2 regions of the Blautia sp. AF26-2 genome follow, and region 1 is predicted to be linked to the other one. Evidence: riboswitches for the same ligand, from Rfam matches in the RefSeq annotation. Region 1 holds a riboswitch; the other holds the start of a gene.

Region 1 (10,721 bases):
GAAATCCACTGACAATTTTTTGGATTATACTCGGCTTTCTGTGCCTGGGATTTGGCACCATCGGCATTGTGCTTCCGATTCTGCCGACAGTTCCATTCTATATGGCGACCCTGTTCTGCTTTGCGAAAAGTTCGGAACGGCTGCACAGCTGGTTTATTGGAACTCAATTATATAAGAAGCATCTCGACAGCTTCGTACAGCATCGGGCGATGACGGTAGGAACGAAATGTAAAATTATCGGGATGGTAACGGTTGTGATGGCGATCGGCTTTTTTGCTATGAAGAATGTGCCGATCGGAAGAATCTGTATTGCTGTGGTATGGATGTGCCATATTTTGTATTTCTTCCTGCGGGTCAAAACCGTAAAAATAGAAGATCATATCCTAGGAGAAACAAAATGAACAAAGTAGAAAAAAAGCGGCAGAAAGAACAGTACGTCGTGGAAGAGATGATCCGCCTGTACTGCCGGAAGAACCATGGAAAAGAGGGGCATGCATCCGGCGGAATGTGTCCGGAATGTCAGAAATTAGCGGACTATGCAAAACAGCGGAGCCAGAAATGTCCCTTCATGGAACAGAAAACATTCTGCGCAAACTGCAAAGTACACTGCTACAAGCCGGAAATGCGGGAAAAGATCCGCGCCGTTATGCGGTTTTCGGGGCCGAGGATGCTGCTGTATCATCCGATTTTAGCTATCTGGCATTTAATCTGCAGCATGAGAGAGAAGCGAAAAGCAAAAGCATAAAAGAGAGGTACTTATGATTAAAACAAGACTGGTGGGGCTGCTGTCCCACGCGAAAAAGTATATCGTGTACACGATTCTGTGGCAGTGGGCGGCGCTTCTGTCGCAGGTGATCGCGGTATTTACGGTTGCCGATCTGCTGGAACGGGTCGTGTATGGTGCGGTAACGGCAGCGGCTGTGAAACGGACGATTTTTACACTGGCAATTGTTGTTGTGATCCGCTTTTTCTGCGAGCGGATGGGCGCGCGGTCGTCGTATCTTGCGTGTGTGGATGTGAAACGGATTCTGCGTGAGAAAATTTATGAGAAAATGCTGAAACTGGGGGCATCCTACAGCGAACAGGTATCATCCTCGGAGGTCGTACAGGTATCCACGGAAGGCGTGGAGCAGCTCGAAACCTATTTTGGAAAGTATCTTCCGCAGCTGTTCTACAGCCTGATTGCGCCGCTCACCTTGTTTGTGATCCTCTGCCGGGTGAGCATGAAAGCGAGCGTGATTCTTCTGATCTGTGTGCCGCTGATCCCGATTTCGATTGTGGTTGTGCAGAAGATTGCGAAGAAGCTTCTGAACAAATATTGGAGTATTTACACAGGGCTCGGCGATTCGTTCCTTGAAAATCTGCAGGGTCTGACGACCTTAAAAATCTATCAGGCCGACCAGCAGAAAGCCGACGAGATGGATGTGGAATCCCAGAACTTCCGCCGGATCACGATGAAAGTTCTGACGATGCAGCTCAACTCAACGAGCGTGATGGACATCGTAGCATACGGCGGCGCGGCGGTTGGCATGGCGGTGGCGGTATCGGAATTTCTGAAAGGAAACCTCACCGTGTCCGGCGCGCTCTGCATTGTGCTGCTGGCGAGTGAGTTTTTCCTGCCGCTGCGTCTGCTCGGATCGTTCTTCCACATTGCGATGAACGGCATGGCGGCGAGTGACAAGATTTTCAAAATCCTCGATCTGCCGGAGCCGCAGACGGGAGAGCGGACGCTGCCGGACGGACCGCTGGATGTCGTGTTGGAGGATGTACATTTTTCCTATGAAGAGGACCGGGAAATCTTAAAAGGCATTGACCTGACGCTCCCGGCGGGCAGTTTTGTATCACTGGTCGGCGAATCCGGCTGCGGAAAGAGTACGATCGCGGGTATCCTTGCGGCAAAGAACCGTGGATATACAGGGCGCATCACCCTGGGCGGTGTGCCGCTCTCGGAAGTCGCTGAGACGGATCTGATGAAGCACATTGTTCTGGTCCGCCACAATAGTTACTTATTTAAAGGAAACGTAGAAGAGAACCTGCGCATGGCGAAACCGGATGCGACGAAGGAGGAGATGGAGGCGGTTCTGCAGAAAGTCAATCTGCTGGGATTCTTACAGACACAGAACGGACTGCAGACAGAGCTTCTCGAAAAAGCAGGAAACCTCTCCGGCGGCCAGTGCCAGCGTCTTGTGATTGCGCGGGCGCTGCTTCGGAGCGACAGTGCGGTGTATATCTTTGATGAAGCCGCATCGAATATTGATGTCGAGAGTGAAGAGATGATCATGAATGTGATTCATGAACTCGCAAAGACGAAAACGGTATTGCTGATTTCCCACCGCCTTGCGAACGTCGTACAGTCAGATCAGATTTATTTCCTGAAAAACGGTACCATCTGCGAGCGTGGAACGCATGCGGAACTGATGGAACAGAACGGCGCATACCGGCATCTGTACGACAGCCAGATGGTACTGGAAAACTATGGAAAGCAGGGGAATGCATGATGCACGAGAAGAAAAATACAGCAAAACGCAGAAGCGCCCTCCGGATTATGGGAAGCCTGATCGGGCTGGTGAAGCCATTGCTTCATATTATGATGGCGGCAATTATTCTTGGAACAATGGGATATTTATGTGCGATCTTCCTGACGATTCTGGCAGGACAGGTCATCGTGCATGGCTTACTGACGGGCGCGGCAGGGACGAGCCTTTCGGTGCAAAACATGTGGCTTGTACATACCCCGGTAAAAACGATACTCACGGTGATGATCGTGATCGCGGTGCTGCGCGGCATTCTGCATTATGCGGAGCAGTACTGCAACCACTTTATTGCTTTTAAACTGCTGGCGATCATCCGCCATAAAGTGTTTGCAGCTTTGCGGAAGCTCTGCCCGGCGAAGCTGGAAGGACGGGACAAAGGAAATCTGATTTCGATTATCACAACCGATATCGAACTTCTGGAAGTATTCTATGCGCATACGATTTCCCCGATTGCGATTGCAGCATTAACTTCTTTGATTATGGTATGCTTCATTGGAAGATACCATGTTCTGGCAGGGCTGCTTGCACTTGCGGCGTATCTGACGGTCGGCGTTGTGATCCCGATGTGGAACGGAAAGCGCGGAAGCCAGAAAGGAATGGAGTTCCGGACAGGCTTTGGCGAGCTGAACAGCTTCGTGCTGGATTCCCTGCGTGGCCTCGACGAGACGATTCAGTACGGACAGGGCGAAAAACGGAAAGAGCAGATGTCAGGGCGGTCGAAAGAACTGACTTCTGTGCAGGAAAACTTAAGCCGCATGGAAGGCTCCCAGCGGTCTGTCACCAACATGGTGATTCTTCTGGCATCGTTCGGCATGCTGGCACTGACGATCTATCTTTACACGAAAGGCGGGATCGGATTTGAGGGAGTCCTGACCTGCACAATCGCGATGATGGGTTCCTTCGGCCCGGTCGTGGCGCTGTCCAGCCTGTCGAATAACCTGAATCAGACGCTGGCAAGCGGCGAGCGTGTGCTTTCCCTTCTCGAGGAAGCGCCGCTGGTGGAAGAAATTCCGGGAGATGCGGCATCCGGCGGTGACCACGCATTTGCAGGAGCCGAGGCGCAGAATGTAACGTTTGCCTACGAAGACGAGACGATTCTGGATCAGTATTCGCTGAAACTGGAACCGGGAAAAATCACCGGCATCCACGGCGCGAGCGGTTCCGGAAAATCGACGATCTTAAAACTTCTGATGCGCTTCTGGGATGTCCAGACGGGGCGCGTTTCCGTGGACGGAGCCGATGTCCGCGAAATCCCGACGAAGTATCTGCGCGATATGGAAAGCTATGTGACGCAGGAGACACATCTGTTCCACGATTCGATTGCGAACAACATCGCTATTGCAAAACCCGGCGCGACGCGGGAAGAAATTATGGAGGCGGCGAAGAAGGCGTCCATACATGATTTCATCATGACACTGCCAAACGGCTACGACACCGAAGTCGGAGAACTCGGCGATACGCTGTCCGGCGGAGAAAAACAGCGGATCGGTATCGCGCGGGCATTCCTGCATGACGCATCCATGATCCTGCTGGACGAGCCGACATCGAATCTTGATTCCTTAAATGAAGGAATTATTCTGAAATCCCTGAAAGAATCGGCAGAAGAGAAAACCATTGTGCTCGTATCGCACAGAGTGTCCACGATGAACGTCGCGGATGTGGTATATGAAATGGAAAATGGCCGGATTTCCTGATTTTACAGCACTTGACAGAGAAAAGACGATGTGCTACACTAACAGTCGTTAAAGAAAAAACAATTAAATATCGATGTGTAAGGTGTCGGACATGCGTGTCCGGTGAAAAGGGAAGCAGGTGTGAATCCTGCACGAACTCGTCACCGTATTTTGCAAGCAGGGGAATGATCCACTGGGAAACCGGGAAGGAGACCGATGCGCTGGAGTCAAATCCTGAAGCAATGAGCCGGGAGACCTGCCTTTCGCAGTACAGGAACGTTACGTTCGTGCCACGAGGAACTGGCAGTACAAAACAGGAAAGCGGACATTTGCCCCACAGCGGGTGAGATGGTTTTCTTTGTGATGAAAATACTGGAAGCCCCTCGTTGAAAAACGAAAGGGCTTCTTTCTATTTACGCGGGCAACGAGCCAAAGTCCGTGCTTGCACGAGACCTTAGCGACTGCCGCGATAACTTGAGAAACTCGCGGAGCGTGTTTCTCATAGTTTGAAATGTAAAACGTCCCCGATATTGGTTGTTGCAAAGATACCAGCAAATGGGAGGAAAACAAAAATGAAAAAGAAACTTGTAGTCGCTTTAATTTCAGCAGCTATGGTAACATCTATGCTCGGCGCATGCGGAAGCAGCAACGCATCCAGCAGCAGCGCAAGCAGCACAGCAACAAGCAGCGTAAGTGCATCTTCCGCATCTGAGGAAGACACCACAGCAGCAAGCAGCAGCGTAAGCGCATCTTCCGCATCTGAAGAGGTATCCGCAGATGCAGACCAGGAGGCAGCAGATAAAGTGGCAGCTTTGATTGACGCAATTTATGTACAGGAAAGAAATGATAACACCGACGAGCAGTGCAAAGAAGCAAAAGAGGCATGGGATGCCCTGACAGACGCACAGAAAGAACTCGTAGAAGGTGAGAACGCAGATCCGGATTACTTCGGAAGAGACACAGGGGATGCTTCCAAGGATGATCCGTTAAACGGAGACGAGATCGGCGAGAATGAGCTTCTGGTTGTAAGCTTTGGTACTTCCTTCAACGACAGCCGTGCTGAGGATATCGGAGGCGTTGAGAAAGCTCTGCAGGCTGCATATCCGGACTGGTCCGTAAGACGTGCCTTCACTGCACAGATCATCATCAACCATGTACAGGCCCGCGATGACGAGAAGATCGACAACGTAGATCAGGCACTGGAAAGAGCTGTAAGCAATGGCGTGAAAAAACTGATTATTCAGCCGACTCATCTGATGCACGGCGCAGAGTACGACGAGCTGAAAGAAGCAGTAGATAGCTATAAAGATAAATTTGAGTCCGTAACCATCGCAGAGCCGCTGCTTGGCGAGGTTGGAAGTGACGCTACCGTAATCAACGAGGACAAACAGGCCGTTGCAGAAGCAATCACGGCACAGGCAGTAAAATCTGCAAATTATGACAGTCTGGATGCAGCAGCAGAGGACGGCACTGCTTTCGTATTTATGGGACATGGTACTTCCCACACTGCAAATGTAACCTACAGCCAGATGCAGACACAGATGGATACTCTTGGATACAAAAACGTATTCATCGGAACCGTTGAGGGCAAGCCGGAAGAGACCGCCTGCGAGAATGTGATCGAGGCAGTAAAAGCAGCCGGATACAAGAAAGTAATTCTTCGGCCGCTGATGGTTGTTGCAGGTGACCACGCAAACAACGATATGGCAGGCGAGGATGAGGATTCCTGGAAGAGCCAGTTTGAGGCATCCGGTGCATTCGACGAGATCGACACTCAGATCGAAGGTCTTGGAAGAATTGATGCTGTTGAGCAGCTGTATGTACAGCATACCAAGGCAGCTATGGACGGCAACGGCGTTCAGGACGATGCTGAATAATTAGGGGTTGCATTCCGAACGTAAAATAGAGTAAAATAAGATCCGGCAGTACGGCTGAAGAGACTCAGTGTGCTGTCGGATTTTAAGTTGAGCGGATGAAAAAGATCCGCTTCAAGGTGATACAAGGAGGAAATTTATTATGAGAAAAAAATTGGCAGTTCTTTTTCTTGGAGCAGCACTGACTGTATCCATGCTCGGCGCATGTGGCGGAAAGGATGCAGCGTCATCTTCTGCATCTGCAGTATCTGCGTCTTCTGCGGCAGACGCATCTTCCGCTTCTGTACAGGATGCATCTAAGGCAGAGAGCAGTACATCCACATCAGATGTTTCAGCAGAAAGCGCATCGGCAGCGGAGACTGCAGGAGAAAGCAGCGCATCAGAGCTGGAAGACGGTACGTATACGGCAGACTTCAATACAGACAGCAATATGTTCCATGTCAATGAAGCAAAAGAAGGAAAAGGTGTCCTGACGGTAAAAGACGGAAAAATGACCATCCACGTCAGCCTGGTATCCAAAAACATTGTCAATGTCTTTGTGGGAACAAAAGAAGAAGCGCAGGCAGACGGTGCAGAGCTGATCGAGCCGACCACAGATGAGGTAACGTATTCTGACGGAACCACAGATGAAGTGTACGGCTTTGATATCCCGGTAGAAAAACTGGACGAGGATTTCAATGTTGCGATCATTGGTAAAAAAGGAACCTGGTATGATCATGTAGTCAGCGTATCCAATCCGGTACCACAGGAGTAATCCGGGAAAAAACAAAAAAGATATCCACAGAAGGTGAACCATTTTGCACCGTCTGTCCACAGAAATTGTGGACAGAGAGGGGAAAAACGGTTCCCTTTGTGGATATCTTTTCTTATTTCTCCGGAAACAGTTTGCGGAACAGAAAACGGATGAAGGGTCCGCAGTACATGAGCTGCCAGAAGAAGGCAACCGGGAAATTTAAGAACGTGGTTTGGAGCCAGACAGCGACAAATTCTTTTCCGGCATTTTTAAACAGCAGTGTTGCAATAAAACTCATAATCGGACACATAATAGCAATAATCATAATGGAAATTGCCAGCGTGATTACGATCGGACGATCCTGCGGTGTTACCATGCAAAAAGCTAATTTGTGAGCCAGATGATCCACGAGGAAAAACTCGAGGATAAAAGCGGCCGGCCACATGATTATCATCTCGTGAAACGCCATCAGAAAGACCTGATTTGTCATTCCGCCGATGTTCATGGAAATGTTGTAGCAGATCATGGCATAGACCATCAGAAAGGACATCATGAGGGTAAATACAACGTTTTGAAATTTTGTTTTTGGCATCGATTGTTCTCCTTTTCTTTGCAATTTTGAAAAATGGGCGCAAAAAAGACACATGTGTTGTTCGTTAACCAAGCAATGCACTTGTGCCGTTTCCAATCTGATACCAATCTTTTCTGCAGTTTTTAATTTTGAACCGTCGATTATTATAACGTCTCCGGCGGCGTTTGGCAAGAGGAAATTGAGAAATTTTTAAAAAAGACAGATAAACAAGAAAATTCGATGCGTGCTGGAAGCACGGTTTGGCGAATGGTGCGGGGAACGGCACCGGCGGGAAAAAGAATGGATTGCGAAACGGGAGCGGGATTGCTACAATAGAACATAGTGAAAACAAAGAGAAAACGCAAAAGGAAATCAATATTATGTCAGAGATCAGAAAAATCGAAAACTTTGCGGCGCCGGAGCTCGACGTGTATGCGCGTCTTTCAGAACCGCAGTTATTGCACTATTATGAACCGCAGCCAGGCCTTTTTCTCGCAGAGAGTCCGCGTGTCATCGAGCGCGCACTGGATGCCGGTTATGAACCGGTTTCATTCCTTGCCGGAAGCGCAGAGCTTGCCGCAAACGAAGCACTCTTTGCGCACTGCCCGGACGCGCCGGTCTATACAGCAGAGACGAAGGTGCTGGAACAGCTCACAGGCTTTGCCCTCACGCGCGGCATGCTCTGCGCGATGCACCGCCGCACGCTTCCGGCTATGGAGGAAATCTGCCGGAATGCCCGCCGCGTGGCGATCCTGGAAAATGTCGTGAACCCGACGAATGTCGGTGCGATTTTCCGTTCTGCCGCCGCACTTGGCATCGATGCCGTGCTCCTCACATCAGGCTGCAGCAACCCGCTGTACCGCCGTGCCATCCGCGTGAGCATGGGAAATGTCTTCCAGGTCCCGTGGACCGTGCTGCCAGGCGGCAGTTACTGGCCGGAGCAGGGAATTGCTGCACTGCAGGAACTTGGATTTTATACCGTTGCGATGGCATTAAAAGAAGACTCCGTTCCGATGGATGATCCGTCGTTAAAAACGCATGAAAAGCTCGCCATTCTGCTCGGAACCGAGGGTGACGGACTGGCAAGTGATACGATCGCTGAAACAGATGCAACCGTGCTGATTCCGATGACACACGGTGTGGATTCACTGAACGTCGCTGCGGCGAGCGCTGTCGCATTCTGGGAGCTGGCGGGAAGAAGATAAAGATGTTCCGTCGGTACCGGAGATTACGGAATAAAAATAGGATCAGAGATAGATTTTCGGGATGCATATTTTGATGCATCCCTTTTTGAATTTACGGATTTTGAAATTCCTTCCGATACATCTGCGGCGTACATCCCACTTTGCTTCGGAACTGCCGGTTGAAGTTGGAAAGGTTGCGGAAACCATTGTCGTACGCGATTTCGGACACACTCCGCGTCGTACTGCGCAGCGCCTCGCAGGCGGCTTTGATCCGAAGCTGTGTCAGATATTCAACGGCCCCGAGTCCGAAGGTCTGCTTAAAACAGCTCATAAAATAGCTTTTGCTCAAATGCGACAGCCTGGCAAGTTCCTCTATGGTAATCGGGTCGGCGAAGTGCTCCTGGATATAGGCGAGCACAGGCCGCAGGTTTTCAGCAGCCGCAGGCATGGCGGGACGATCGGTGCAGAGTTCCGGCGATGCGGCGAGCAGATAGAAGAAGCGGAGCAGCTCACTTTTCAGCAGAAGATCGGAGACAGCAGAGTTTTCACGGATGCAGCGGAAAATCTGATGGACGGATGCAGAAAGTGCAGCATAACCGGAATGTTCGGGTGAAATCGGTGCCTGGATGCGGCGCCGGGCGGAGAAAAACGGCTGCAGAATTTCCGTGTAGCTGCGGTCGTCATACCCGCCGATCAGCATATTCTGGTGGAAAACAATCGTATCATAAAACATCGACTCCTGCTCGGCGGGCAGAATGGCATGTACGAGGTTCGGCTGAATCAGAAAAATATCACCGGCATGCGCCGTAAGCAGACGGTCCTCATACTGAAAATACCCCGTTCCGCGTTTGATATAATTCAGCTCCATCTCCCCGTGCCAGTGCAGCGGTACGCCGGGAAAATAGTCGGGCATCCGGCAGTCATAATAACTGTAGGGAACCTGCATGGAGCCGTGCTGGCGTTTTTCTTTCGCAGCAGAAAGCATCATAAAATCCTCCTCCAAAAAGCATGTCTGTAAAATGCCGGAAATGGCAGAGCGCGGCATGCATAAAATCATAGAATAGTATTAGAATGAAATAGGAAATTACTGGTATTTCAGCGGATACAGTAGTAATATATCATATAGAAACACTTGCTGCAACGACGAAAATACAGTAGAAATAAGAGCGAAAGAGGAAAAGAAAAAATGTCAAAATGGTTAGATAACGCAGTATTTTATGAGATTTACCCGCAGTCCTTCAACGACACCAACGCCGACGGAATCGGAGATTTCCAGGGTATCATTGAAAAATTAGACTACATCAAGGAGCTGGGCTGCAACGCCATCTGGATCAACCCGTGCTTCCTGTCCCCATTCGGTGATGCAGGATACGATGTCGCAGATTACTGCCGCGTTGCACCGCGCTACGGAACGAATGAGGATCTGAAGAGAGTTTTCGAAGAAGCACACAAACGTGACATGCACGTTCTGCTCGACCTGGTTCCGGGCCATACATCTGTTGAGCATCCATGGTTCAAAGAATCCATGAAAGCAGACCGCAATGAATTTACAGACCGCTACGTATGGACCAATAACGTATGGGAAGCACCGGAAGGAATGGGAAGCCTGCGCGGCATTTCCGAGCGTGACGGCGCCTGCGCCATCAACTTCTTCTCCAACCAGCCGGCCCTGAACTACGGCTTTTATCAGCCGGATCCGGAAAAACCGTGGCAGCAGTCCTTTGATGATGAGGGACCGCAGGCAACGCTGGCAGCGATGGAAGATGTCATGAGATTCTGGCTGAACATGGGCTGCGACGGCTTCCGTGTCGATATGGCGGGCTCCCTGGTAAAGAACGATCAGGAAGGCAAAGGAACCATCCGCCTGTGGCAGCAGGTACGGAAATTCCTCGACGCCGAGTTCCCGGATGCAGCCATGGTATCCGAGTGGGGCGAGCCGGACAAATCCTTACAGGGCGGCTTCCACATGGACTTCCTGCTTCACTTTGGACCGTCCCATTACAACGATCTGTTCCGCTGCGATGAGCCATTCTTCTCCAAACGCGGAAAAGGAGATATCTCTGAGTTTGTAGAGACCTACAAAACCAACTACAATAAGACCGCACAGAAAGGCCTGATCTGCATCCCGTCCGGAAACCATGATATGGACCGT
Region 2 (10,721 bases), on a different contig from region 1:
GATCGCCGATCTCGTCACATATGCGGCGCGCGCGGACATCACCGACAGCCGTGTTTTTGCATCGCTTGGCATCAGCAACATGGATGTCGTGATCGTCGGCATCTCTGAAAATATGGAGTCGAGCATCCTCGCCACCCTGCAGGCAAAAGAGGCGGGCGTGCCGCTCGTCATCGCAAAGGGCATGAGCCAGATGCATGCCAATATTTTGAAAAAAGTCGGCGCGGACCGCGTCGTGATGGCGGAGAGTGAGACGGGCATCCGCCTCGGAAAAAGCCTGATTTCCGGCGGCTTCCAGGACTTCTTCATGCTGTCGGATTCGTTCTCCATGGTAGAGCTTCCCGTGCCGGAAGAGTGGACGGGGCATAACCTCGAGGAGCTGGATCTGCGGAAGAAATACAGTATCAACGTAATCGCCGTCAAGGACGGGGAAGACATCCGTGTCACGGTCAATCCGAAGACGCTGCTCCGCGCAGAGGAAGTGCTGATTCTGATCGGCGAAAACAAAGAACTTGCCAAATTGATGAAAAACAGGAAATGAGGGGACCATTCATGATTACAAGCAGCAGCAATGCACAGGTAAAAAACATTATTGCGCTGAACAAAAAAGCAAAAGAACGCCGGGAGCAGGACGTTTTCGTGGCGGAGGGCTGGAAAATGTTCCAGGAAGCGCCGCGGGAATGGCTGAAAAAAGTATATGTGTCTGAGAGCGGCAGCAAAATGCATGAAATGCCGTCCGACGGGACAGAATACGAAGTAGTGGACGACCGCGTGTTCCAGTCCATGTGCGACACGAAGACGCCGCAGGGTGTTTTAAGTGTGATCCGCATGCCGCATTACACCGAAGAGGAGGTGATGGACAACGGAAAGACACCGCTTCTGATGGTACTTGAGGATCTGCAGGACCCTGGAAATGTCGGAACAATCATCCGCACCGCAGAGGGCGCAGGAGTCACCGGCATCATCATGAGCCGCGGTACCGCGGATATCTTCAATCCGAAAACGATTCGCTCGACGATGGGCTCGATTTACCGTATGCCGTTTCTGATCGTCGACGATGCGGTCGGATTTGTAAAAGGCTTAAAAGCGCGGAAGATCTGTACGTACGCGGCACATCTGCACGGCGTGCATTCCTACCGCGAGGAGGATTACACAAAAGGAACGGCATTCCTGATCGGAAATGAGGGAAACGGCCTGACCGATGCAATGGCAGAGGCCGCCGAGTGCCTGATCCGTATTCCGATGGAAGGAAAAGTGGAGTCGTTAAACGCAGCGATTGCATCCGCCGTTCTCATGTATGAGGCACACGGCCAGCGCGCATAAAAGAAAGAGCGTTACCGGTTTTCTTACATTTCTCTTAACCTGCCGGAAACCTACTCGACAGAACCGGTATTTTGAGCTAAAATAGAAAGAGCAGAGTCCGGGCTGAATTTCTGTCAGTCCGGTAAAACTGTAATATTTGCCAGAAAAGCAAAAGCTGTTTTGGGAGGAAGGAAAAATGAGTGAGAAAAAAAACATCAGTAAAAAGGAGCTCCGAAGAAGAAAGCGGAAGCGTGCGCTGATGATCAAAACAGGAATTCTATGTGTTCTGCTTGTCATCTTCGGCATTGGAATCTGGGCTTTGGCCGGAGGAACAGAAAAAATCCAGCAGAAAGCACAGGAAAAAGAGGATCAGAAAACAGCAGAGGTGGACGGTTCCATATCGTCGGACAGCACGGGAAGTGCTGAAGCGCCGACAACGAAAGCACAGATTATGGCGGAAGCCGATGCACTTGCGCAGACATACGATTACGATGGAGCCATTGAAAAGCTCCAGAGCGTAGAGGGCGCAGCGACCGACGCGGATATCATCACAAAAGTAGCAGAGTACACCAGCACGAGAGATGCCTGTGTGCGCGTCAACGTCAACGAAGTAACCCACATTTTCTATCATTCTCTTGTAGTCGATCCGCAGAAAGCGTTCTATCAGGACAACGCACAGACCGCAGGCTTCTGCCAGTGGATGACCACCGTGGATGAGTTCAACGCGATCACCCAGCAGATGTACGACAGAGGATATGTCATGGTTTCGATCAACGATCTCGTGAAAAAGACCGTAGATGATGACGGAACCGTTCATTACGAGGAAGGGGACATTTACCTGCCGGAGGGCAAGAAAGCATTCGTTCTTTCTCTGGATGACCTTTCCTATTACCACTCTTACGACGGACGCGGCATTGCCAGCAAGATGGTAGTCGGCGACGACGGAAAACCGACCTGCGAATATATTCAGGATGACGGAACTGTTGTGACCGGTGCTTACGACTGCATCCCGCTGATGGATCAGTTTATCGAAGCGCATCCGGATGCCGTATACCACAATGCGCGCGGAACCGTAGCACTGACCGGCTACGATGGAATCCTCGGATACCGCACCGACGGTGATTACAAGACGAGAGAAGATCTGACGGATGATCAGGTAGCATGGCTTGATGCACACCCGGATTTCGACTGGGATAAAGAGTGCGAGGAGGCGAAAAAAGTAGCCGATGCGATCAAAGCAGACGGCTGGACATTCGCAAGCCATACCTGGGGCCATATCCGTGTCGGCGACAAACCGATCGAGACGATCCAGGCGGATACCGAGAAATGGCTGACGTATGTTGCACCGCTCATCGGCGGAAGCGATATCATCATCTTTGCACATGGACAGGATCTTTCCGACTGGCACGATTACACGATGGACAATGAGAAGTTTGCTTACTTAAAGAGTCAGGGCTTCAACATCTACTGCAACGTAGATTCCTCCCAGTATTTCGTTCAGGTAAGAGACAATTACCTGCGTATGGGACGAAGAAACCTGGATGGATACCGTCTGTACCAGAACCTCTACGGAGGCGGCGAGGACAGAACAAGCGATCTGTTTGATTCTGCCTCTGTTATTGATCCGCAGCGGCCGACAGATCCATCTCTTTACAATTTAGGTTAAAGAATTTTGAAAATGAAAAAGATCTCACAGAACTTTCTATTATTTATAGAAGAAAGTCTGTGGGATCTTTTTTTCAGCAGGGCGAACCGTTTACAGATATTTTTCTACGAGCGGAAACGGCAGAGGCCCGAGACGGAGCAGTTTTTCATGGAAACCGATCAATGAGAATGAGTCACCTTCCTGTTCCTGCACTTCCGAGAGGAGCTGTGAAAACGAGAGCGATCCGACACAGTATTTCAGATAGTTCGCCGGTGTCTCGAGAATATACTGATATAAAGAGGCAGCGGCCGACGCATCCGTGATGCCGAACTGCGCCAGAAAGGCTGACGCATCCGAGAGGAGCCATCCCTGGCTGTGGATTCCGAGATCCAGCAGCGAGCAGAGGGTAAGATGCACCGAGCGGTTCAGATACCAGAGACGGCAGAGCGCCTGCGTGTTTGCATCGAGATTACGTGCGGCGTAGCGGCAGGCATATGATTCAACGTAGGTTGCCCATCCTTCCACATAACCCGACGGCGCGTAGAGATGGCGGATCAGAAGCGGGTCGGAGCGCGAGAACGAGACGGTCTGGTACAGATGGCCGGGAAAGCCCTCGTGGGCAAGTGTGGAATACAGTTCGATGCCGGTCATCTCATCCGCGGGATTCAGGTAAATGGAGTTGGGTGAATTGATATCGGCGGGCGGTGTGAGATAAAAGGCGGGGCTTAAAAAATCCTTGAGGGAGTCATCCACGGTCTTTACTTCGTATGCGATACCCGAAAGAACGGGAAAATCTTCAGAAACGGCATTCTGCAGATCGGCAAGCATTTCCTCCGGCGTGGAGAACGGCAGCACGAGCGCCTGCTCGGAGAGGGAGAGCGACGGATTCTGATCGAGAATGATCTGCATTTCGGCACACTGGTCCGCAAGCTGCTGTGTTAAAAGGCGGGTCAGCTCCTCCGGTGAAGCATCAACACCGACGCGGCTGCGGAGAAGATACGCATAGTAGGAAAGTCCGCCTTCCTGCCGGGAAAGACCACCGGCGTTCTGTGTTCCTTTGCCGCGGAGTGAAGAAAGCGCATCGGAAAGAGAGCGGTAGGCGGGAAAAACACAGGAGGTAAGGAGTTTTTCATGCGTCTGCAGACAGAGATTCCTTTCCGCCTCAGAAAACAGTGAAGACGCCTGCAGTTTATTCTGAAAAACGGTGTGGAGCAGATGGATTTCCGGTGTATCCGCGTCGGCGAGAAAAGCACTGCACTGGTGGATAATGCCATCGACCGCAAGGTCATTCTGAAACACGCCCTGCCGGGATTTTTCCTGCTCGAGTGCGATGAGGTCGGAGAAATAGCGCGGGAGATCCTGCAGAAGATGGAGGTAGTCGGCGATATCCTGCTGTGTGCGGAACGGGTACTCCGCGAGCAGAATGGGAAGCTGTGCCTGAATCCCGAGCGACGGACCGAGCGGTTCCGCAAGAAGGCTGGTGCTGCCCGGCATTTTCTCGCAGTCCAGCTCGTAGAGCAGAAGATCGAGCGTGATCTGATTTTCCGCGGAGAGGCGGTTGCGATGAAAGGATGTGAGCGTTGTTTCCACACTCTGCAGCAGGGCATCATACGAGGTGCGGTCAGGGATGGAAACCGTGCCGAACGAGGCGGTGCCGGGGGCAATTCCGCGGGAAGCCGGATCGGCGAGGGTATAGTGGAGCGTGATGGCAGAAGAGGTTACCTCGGAGTGGAACCGTTCCTCCACATACGCGGAAAACCGGCGGTTCTCACCAGGGGAAAAGAACGGGGAAAAATACCAGAACAGCAGGGCGAAAAGAAGTCCGCCGCACAGAAGCAGAGGGAACAGGATGCGGCGGTGCAGAGAAGCTGGTTTCATAGAATAGGCTCCGGTGCGGACAGTTATCATAAAGTATGTAAAAAATGCTGATTTTATGCGCTTTTTCCGTGGCCTTTCATTTGACTTTCCAAAACGGCTTTGCTATAATCAGTAACGAATGAAATAAGGGACTTTTCAGTGCAGAACGGATTTGAAAAAGAATCCGCGAAGGTAAAAGAGAATCAGGTGGAAATCCTGAGCGATCCGGTCACTGTAAGCAGGGAGTGTTAGCTGCAGAAATGCCATTGTGCGAAACGCATGAGAAGGCGCGGCTGCCGTGAAGATCTGCGAGTCAGGAAACCTGCTGGAAAGGTTAGTGAATCGCTTCCGATGAAAGCATATATTCATGGAAAGATGTACGAAGTAAAATCGGACATCTGCTTTTTTGTCGCCATGCGTCCGAAAAAGAGCTCCGGTGGAGAAACTCTTTTGCAGAAAAAGCAGATGTCTGTTTGTCTTTTCGCAGAAAAAATGTGTCCTCAAAAACAAGATTACTTGCAGGGAGACATCATTGACGGGGACAGGCACCGCCCAGCTGCCTGAAAAAGTCAGACGGAATCCGGAGCAGATGCGCGAAGGAGATCCGAAGAAAAGGAGAAGTTATGAAAGGAAATTCAAGCAAATTTCTGGCACTGCTGCTGTCGGCGTCCATGATCATGAGCCCGACTGCCAGCGTATTAGCAGATACGCAGGAAAAAGCAGCACAGACAGAAAGCAGCGCAGCCGCAGAGGAAGCGCCGCAGAGCGAAGAAACAGCAGAGACGGCAGAACCGGAAACAACACCGGCAGAAACCGAGAGCAGTGAAAGCACTGCAGAGACTCCGGCAGAAGAGCCGACGGAAACACCGGCCGCGCCTGCAGAGGATCAGACACCGGCAGGATCTGACGAGACCGAGACACCATCCGCAGATGAGGATGCTTCGGAAGATACTGCAGAGGACACTGCAAAAGACGGTGAAGAGACTGCCGATACCACAGAAAAAGAGCCGGAAGCAGCAGATGAGACTTCCCAAGATGCTGAAAAAGAAACACCGGCAAAAGAAGAAACCAAAGATGCTGTAAAAGAGAATACCAGTCCGGCGGCAGAACAGCCGAAAACGGAAGTAAAAGAAACAACCAAAAATGAGGCATCCAATACAGCCGAGGAGAAAGAAACAAAAGCAGCGGAAGCAGCAAAACCGGCAGATGGTGAGTATGAGACTTCTGCAGAAGCAACCGGAAGCATGTTCCGTGTGATTTCTTCCAGACTCATCGTAAAAGATGGAAAACTGAAAGCATCCATTCTGCTGAGTGGAACCGGCTATGATTACCTGTATACGGGAACAGCAGCAGAAGCTGCCGCAGCAGATGAAAAGAGCTGGATTGCTCCGACAGGAAGCGAAACCTATACGGATACGAAGACCGGTGCAGAAAAGACCGGATATCGTTTTGAAATTCCGGTGGAAGAGCTTGACAAACAGATGGATGTTGCCGTTCGCTCAGCCAAGAAAAAAACATGGGCTGATAAAACCGTTACGATCCACAGCACCGATGCAATCCCGACGGTAACACCGGAACCAACCGAGACTCCAAGCGAAAATCCAGGTGAGGATTCCTCGAATAAGCCAGCCAGTGTAGAAGCACCGGTTACCAAAGAGGACGGCAGCGTATTCAAAATGTTCGTCATCTCCGAGGCAACAATGATCAACAAGGGCGATAAACTCGTTCTTACACTGAAAACAAACAACGTATCATTTGATAAACTGTATCTTGGAAAGAACGATGACCTTGCAAAAACACCGGCTATCCAGGGAATGCAGGAAGCAAACGGCGGTTATTCCTTTACATTTGAAGTAGATGCGGACAAAGCCGGCACAACCGTTCCGATCGTTCTTGGAAAGAAAGACGGAACCTGGTACACCAAACAGCAGCTTTATCTTGCAGTTCCGGGAAGCAAAACACCGGAAGTAACTCCGATACCGGAGCCGACCGAGACTCCGGTCCCGACTGCAACCCCGACTCCGAGTGAGACTCCGGTTCCAACCGCAACTCCAACTCCGGAACCGGCGAAAGTAGAAAACGGTATCTACAGCGGAACCGCGGAGACCGGCGCAGCTATGTTCAAAGTAGTCGGCGTAGAGCTGACCGTAAAAGACGGCGACATGAAAGCACGCATCACGTTAAGTGGTGTTGCCTACGATTATCTGTACATGGGAACACCGGAAGAGGCAGCTGCCACAGACAAGAGTGCATGGATTGCAGGCGTCGGCACCGTTGATTACACAACAGCAGACGGCGAGACGAAAACAGGAATGCAGTATGATATTCCGGTAGCAGCACTCGATCAGGCACTTGTTGTTTCTTCCCATTCTGCAAAACGGGATAAATGGTATGCAAGAACCATTACTATTGCATCTTCCAGTCTGAAAAAGACCGCAGATCTTCCGGCAGATGAGACCAATAAAGTAGCAGATGGTATTTACAGTGCAGAGGCAACAACTAATGCAGCAATGTTCAAGGTAGTCGGCGTAAAACTGACCGCGAAAAACGGAAAAATGACAGCAGTTATCACCTTAAGCGGAAGCGGCTATGATTATCTGTATATGGGAACCGGAAAAGATGCGGCAGCAGAGAGCGGCGCATGGATCGCTTCCACCGGAAAAGTGGACTACACCTTAGACGGTGAAACCAAAACCGGAATGCAGTTTGAAATCCCGGTAGAGGCACTTGATCAGGAATTTGCTGTAGCAGCTCATGCAGTAAAGAGCGGCAAATGGTACGACAGAGCCATCACGATTGCATCTTCCAGCCTGAAAAAGACCGGAGACCTTCCGTCGGATGACAACAAGGGCGATACTCCGAAACCAACCCTCGTTCCGACCAATACCCCAACCGTATCTCCATCTGAGACACCGGTTGTAAAACCCACCAGCACCCCGACTCCGGCACCGACCCAGAAACCGGCCGATACCAAACCGGAGCAGGAATCCAAATATGAGTCTGACTTAAGCGGCGGCACATCCAAAGTAGACAGTGCAACCACACTGGCAGACGGCGTTTACACACCAGACGGGTTCTCCTTCTCCGGCGGATCCGGAAAGGTAACCATCTCCTGCAGCAAGATTACTGTAACGAACGGACAGGCTTATGCAACGATCGCATTCAGCAGTCCGTACTACGGATATGTAAAAGCAAACGGAAATAAATACATGGCAAATGTCAGCGGCGGAAGCAGCATCTTCACCATTCCGGTTGAGCTGAACAAGAACAATACCATCATCGGTATGACCACCAGAATGTCCGTTGCCCATGAGATTTCCTACAACATCTTCATCTCCTTGGCAGCAGCAAAGAAGGGCGGCAGCACTTCTTCCAGCACAGGATTTGTAAAAGCAGACGGAACAATCTCCACGATCAGCACCGATAACTCCAAGCTGGATACCACCGCTCCAGAGATCATGGGACTGGAATACAAAGCAGAGACAAAACTTGCTTACGCAGAGTACTTCAAGATGTATCATTACGACGAAGGCATCACCCTGCTGGAGATCGATATGACAAAAGATACCGAGCGTGATCCGGAGAAACAGAACGAGGACGACAAGAAAGCAGAAGATACCGATACCGCAGCAGCGGAGGATACCGCAGCAGCAACCGACGAGGAAGAAGCGGCAGCAGCATCCGATTCCAAAAAGACCAGCACTGAGAAAGCGAAAGATCTGACCGAAAAGACAAAAGAGCTGTACGAAGGCAATGTTGTCAAATATCTGATCGTTCCGAAAGATGTTGAGATTCCGGCAGGACTGGACAAAGATATGATCGTGATCCAGCTTCCGGTTGAGAAAACATACGTAGCATCTGAGGATGCCCTGAAACTTCTCGATGAGCAGTTAGACGCAGCAGAGAGCATCAAAGCAGTCGGCATGGAGCAGAAAGACTGCCAGATCGAAAACATTGCAAAAGCAATGGAAGACAAAAAAATCTCCTTCGACGGAGCATTCGATGATCTGGACTACAAAGCTCTGGTAAAAGACGAAATCGATTTTGCAATTCTTCCGTCTGAGTTCCTTCCGGGAAATGCAAAAGATGAGGAAGATGCTGATGCAGCCGACGAGACCGCAGATACCAAAGCTGAGGATCAGAAGGACGATAAAGACGATAAGACAACGGATGAGAAAGCAGACGAAGACAAGACTCCGGAAGAACTTCTGAAAGAGGAAAATGAGCGTCTGTCCGACACCGCAGAGCGTCTGGCAACCCTGACCATTCCGATGCTGGTTGACCGTTCCGCAGACGAGAAGACCGATCTTGCGAAAGCAGAGTGGCTGAAAGTCTACGGCGTGATCTTCGGATGCGAGGATCAGGCAAACGAGCTGTTCCAGCAGATGGTAAAGGCAGAAGAGAATAAATAAGTACAATAATTTGCAGCAAAAAATGAGAAAGGGCTGCTGCCGTATGGCAGCGGCTTTTTCTTTAAGAAAGGAATATCAAATGACAGGAAAAAACGAAAGAAAGCTGAAAAAATGGGCTGCACTTTTTCTTGCAGCAGCGATGTCACTGACGGCCTGCGGCAGCACCGCATCAACGGGAAGCAGCACATCGTCCGCGTCGGGCACTTCGGCAGTTTCTCAGAGCAGCACATCCACAGCATCCGCAGCAGATGTTTCCGAAAGCCAGACGGAGAGCACATCCGTCTCGGAAAGTACGGCTGAAAGTGAAAGCACCTCCGAAGCCACTGCTGCGAGCAGCACCTCCGGGAGTGATACCGCATCCGCGGATGGTTTCGCAACGACAGACGATGTCAGCGACGCACCGGACATCACCGGAATCACCATCGAGAGCAAGATGGTCCTGAATTACGCCGAGTGCTTTAACGTATACTACTGCACAGACGGCTATAAACTGATCGATGTCAAAGACGGCGCGCAGTATCTGCTCGTCCCGGACGGAAAAGAGGCGCCGGATGACCTCGATTCCGACGTAATTGTAATCCATCAGCCGCTGGAACGCATCTACATGGCAGCAACCTCTCCGATGGCGCTGTTCGATGCCATCGACTCCCTCGATACGATTCGTCTCTCCGGTGAAACCGCAGACAACTGGTACGTACAGGATGCCGTTGACGCGATGAATGCCGGAACGATGATCTTCGCCGGAAAATACAGTGAGCCGGATTACGAACTTCTGGTCAGTGAGAACTGTGACCTGGCCATTGAATCCACGATGATCCTCCATTCCCCGAAGGTACAGGAGATGATCGAGATGCTCGATATTCCGGTCTTCATCGACCGTTCCAGCTACGAATCCCAGCCTCTTGGCAGAACCGAATGGATCAAACTCTACGGTGCCATGCTGGACAAAGAGGAGGAGGCAGCCGACTTCTTTGCAAGTCAGGCAAGTGTTGTGGAAAATCTGAAGGATTTCCAGAATACCGAAAAAACGGTCGCTTTCTTCTATATTAATACGAGCGGAGCTGCCGTTGTGCGGAACCCGGAGGACTATATTTCCAACATGATCGAGCTTGGCGGTGCGCGCAACGCCTTCCGTGATCTCCAGGACGACAGCGGAAAAACATCCGTGCCGATCACGATGGAGCAGTTCTACGATACGGCCGAAGATGCGGACTACCTGATCTACAACGCAAGCATCGATTCCACCGTCAAAACCCTGGACGACCTGCTGGCAAAGGATTCTATGTTTGCCGATTACAAAGCAGTCAAAGAGGGCAATGTCTGGACAACCGAGAAATCGATGTATCAGGCAACCGATAAAATTGCACAGTTTACCAACGACATTAACCTTCTGGTAACGGGCGGCGATCCGGATCAGATGGTATTCTTAAGAAAATTATCCTGATGGAGGAACGTATGTCAGAGAAAAAAAATATGACAGGAAAAGAGAACAGTTTCCATATGGAAAA

The links. A riboswitch is a leader RNA that binds a small molecule or an ion and turns the genes downstream of it on or off. The one in region 1 is predicted to bind cobalamin.
Region 2: another riboswitch for cobalamin. It lies ahead of DWY63_RS05400 (hypothetical protein); the one in region 1 lies ahead of DWY63_RS04990 (sirohydrochlorin cobaltochelatase).

The regions. Positions count from the first base shown of each region.
Region 1 is NZ_QTWD01000002.1:450,888-461,608, reverse strand. Features, by position in the region: gene DWY63_RS05010 (YbaN family protein) at 1-401, shown strand, start outside; gene DWY63_RS05005 (nitrous oxide-stimulated promoter family protein) at 398-745, shown strand; gene DWY63_RS05000 (ABC transporter ATP-binding protein/permease) at 759-2,498, shown strand; gene DWY63_RS04995 (amino acid ABC transporter ATP-binding/permease protein) at 2,498-4,228, shown strand; cobalamin riboswitch at 4,292-4,485, shown strand; gene DWY63_RS04990 (sirohydrochlorin cobaltochelatase) at 4,780-6,084, shown strand; gene DWY63_RS04985 (hypothetical protein) at 6,224-6,835, shown strand; gene DWY63_RS04980 (DUF2798 domain-containing protein) at 6,948-7,406, opposite strand; gene DWY63_RS04975 (TrmH family RNA methyltransferase) at 7,766-8,590, shown strand; gene DWY63_RS04970 (AraC family transcriptional regulator) at 8,682-9,557, opposite strand; gene DWY63_RS04965 (alpha-amylase family glycosyl hydrolase) at 9,756-10,721, shown strand, end outside.
Region 2 is NZ_QTWD01000003.1:51,998-62,718, reverse strand. Features, by position in the region: gene DWY63_RS05420 (potassium channel family protein) at 1-538, shown strand, start outside; gene DWY63_RS05415 (TrmH family RNA methyltransferase) at 550-1,320, shown strand; gene DWY63_RS05410 (polysaccharide deacetylase) at 1,496-2,965, shown strand; gene DWY63_RS05405 (DUF885 domain-containing protein) at 3,056-4,822, opposite strand; cobalamin riboswitch at 4,942-5,145, shown strand; gene DWY63_RS05400 (hypothetical protein) at 5,425-9,213, shown strand; gene DWY63_RS05395 (ABC transporter substrate-binding protein) at 9,293-10,657, shown strand; gene DWY63_RS05390 (FecCD family ABC transporter permease) at 10,669-10,721, shown strand, end outside.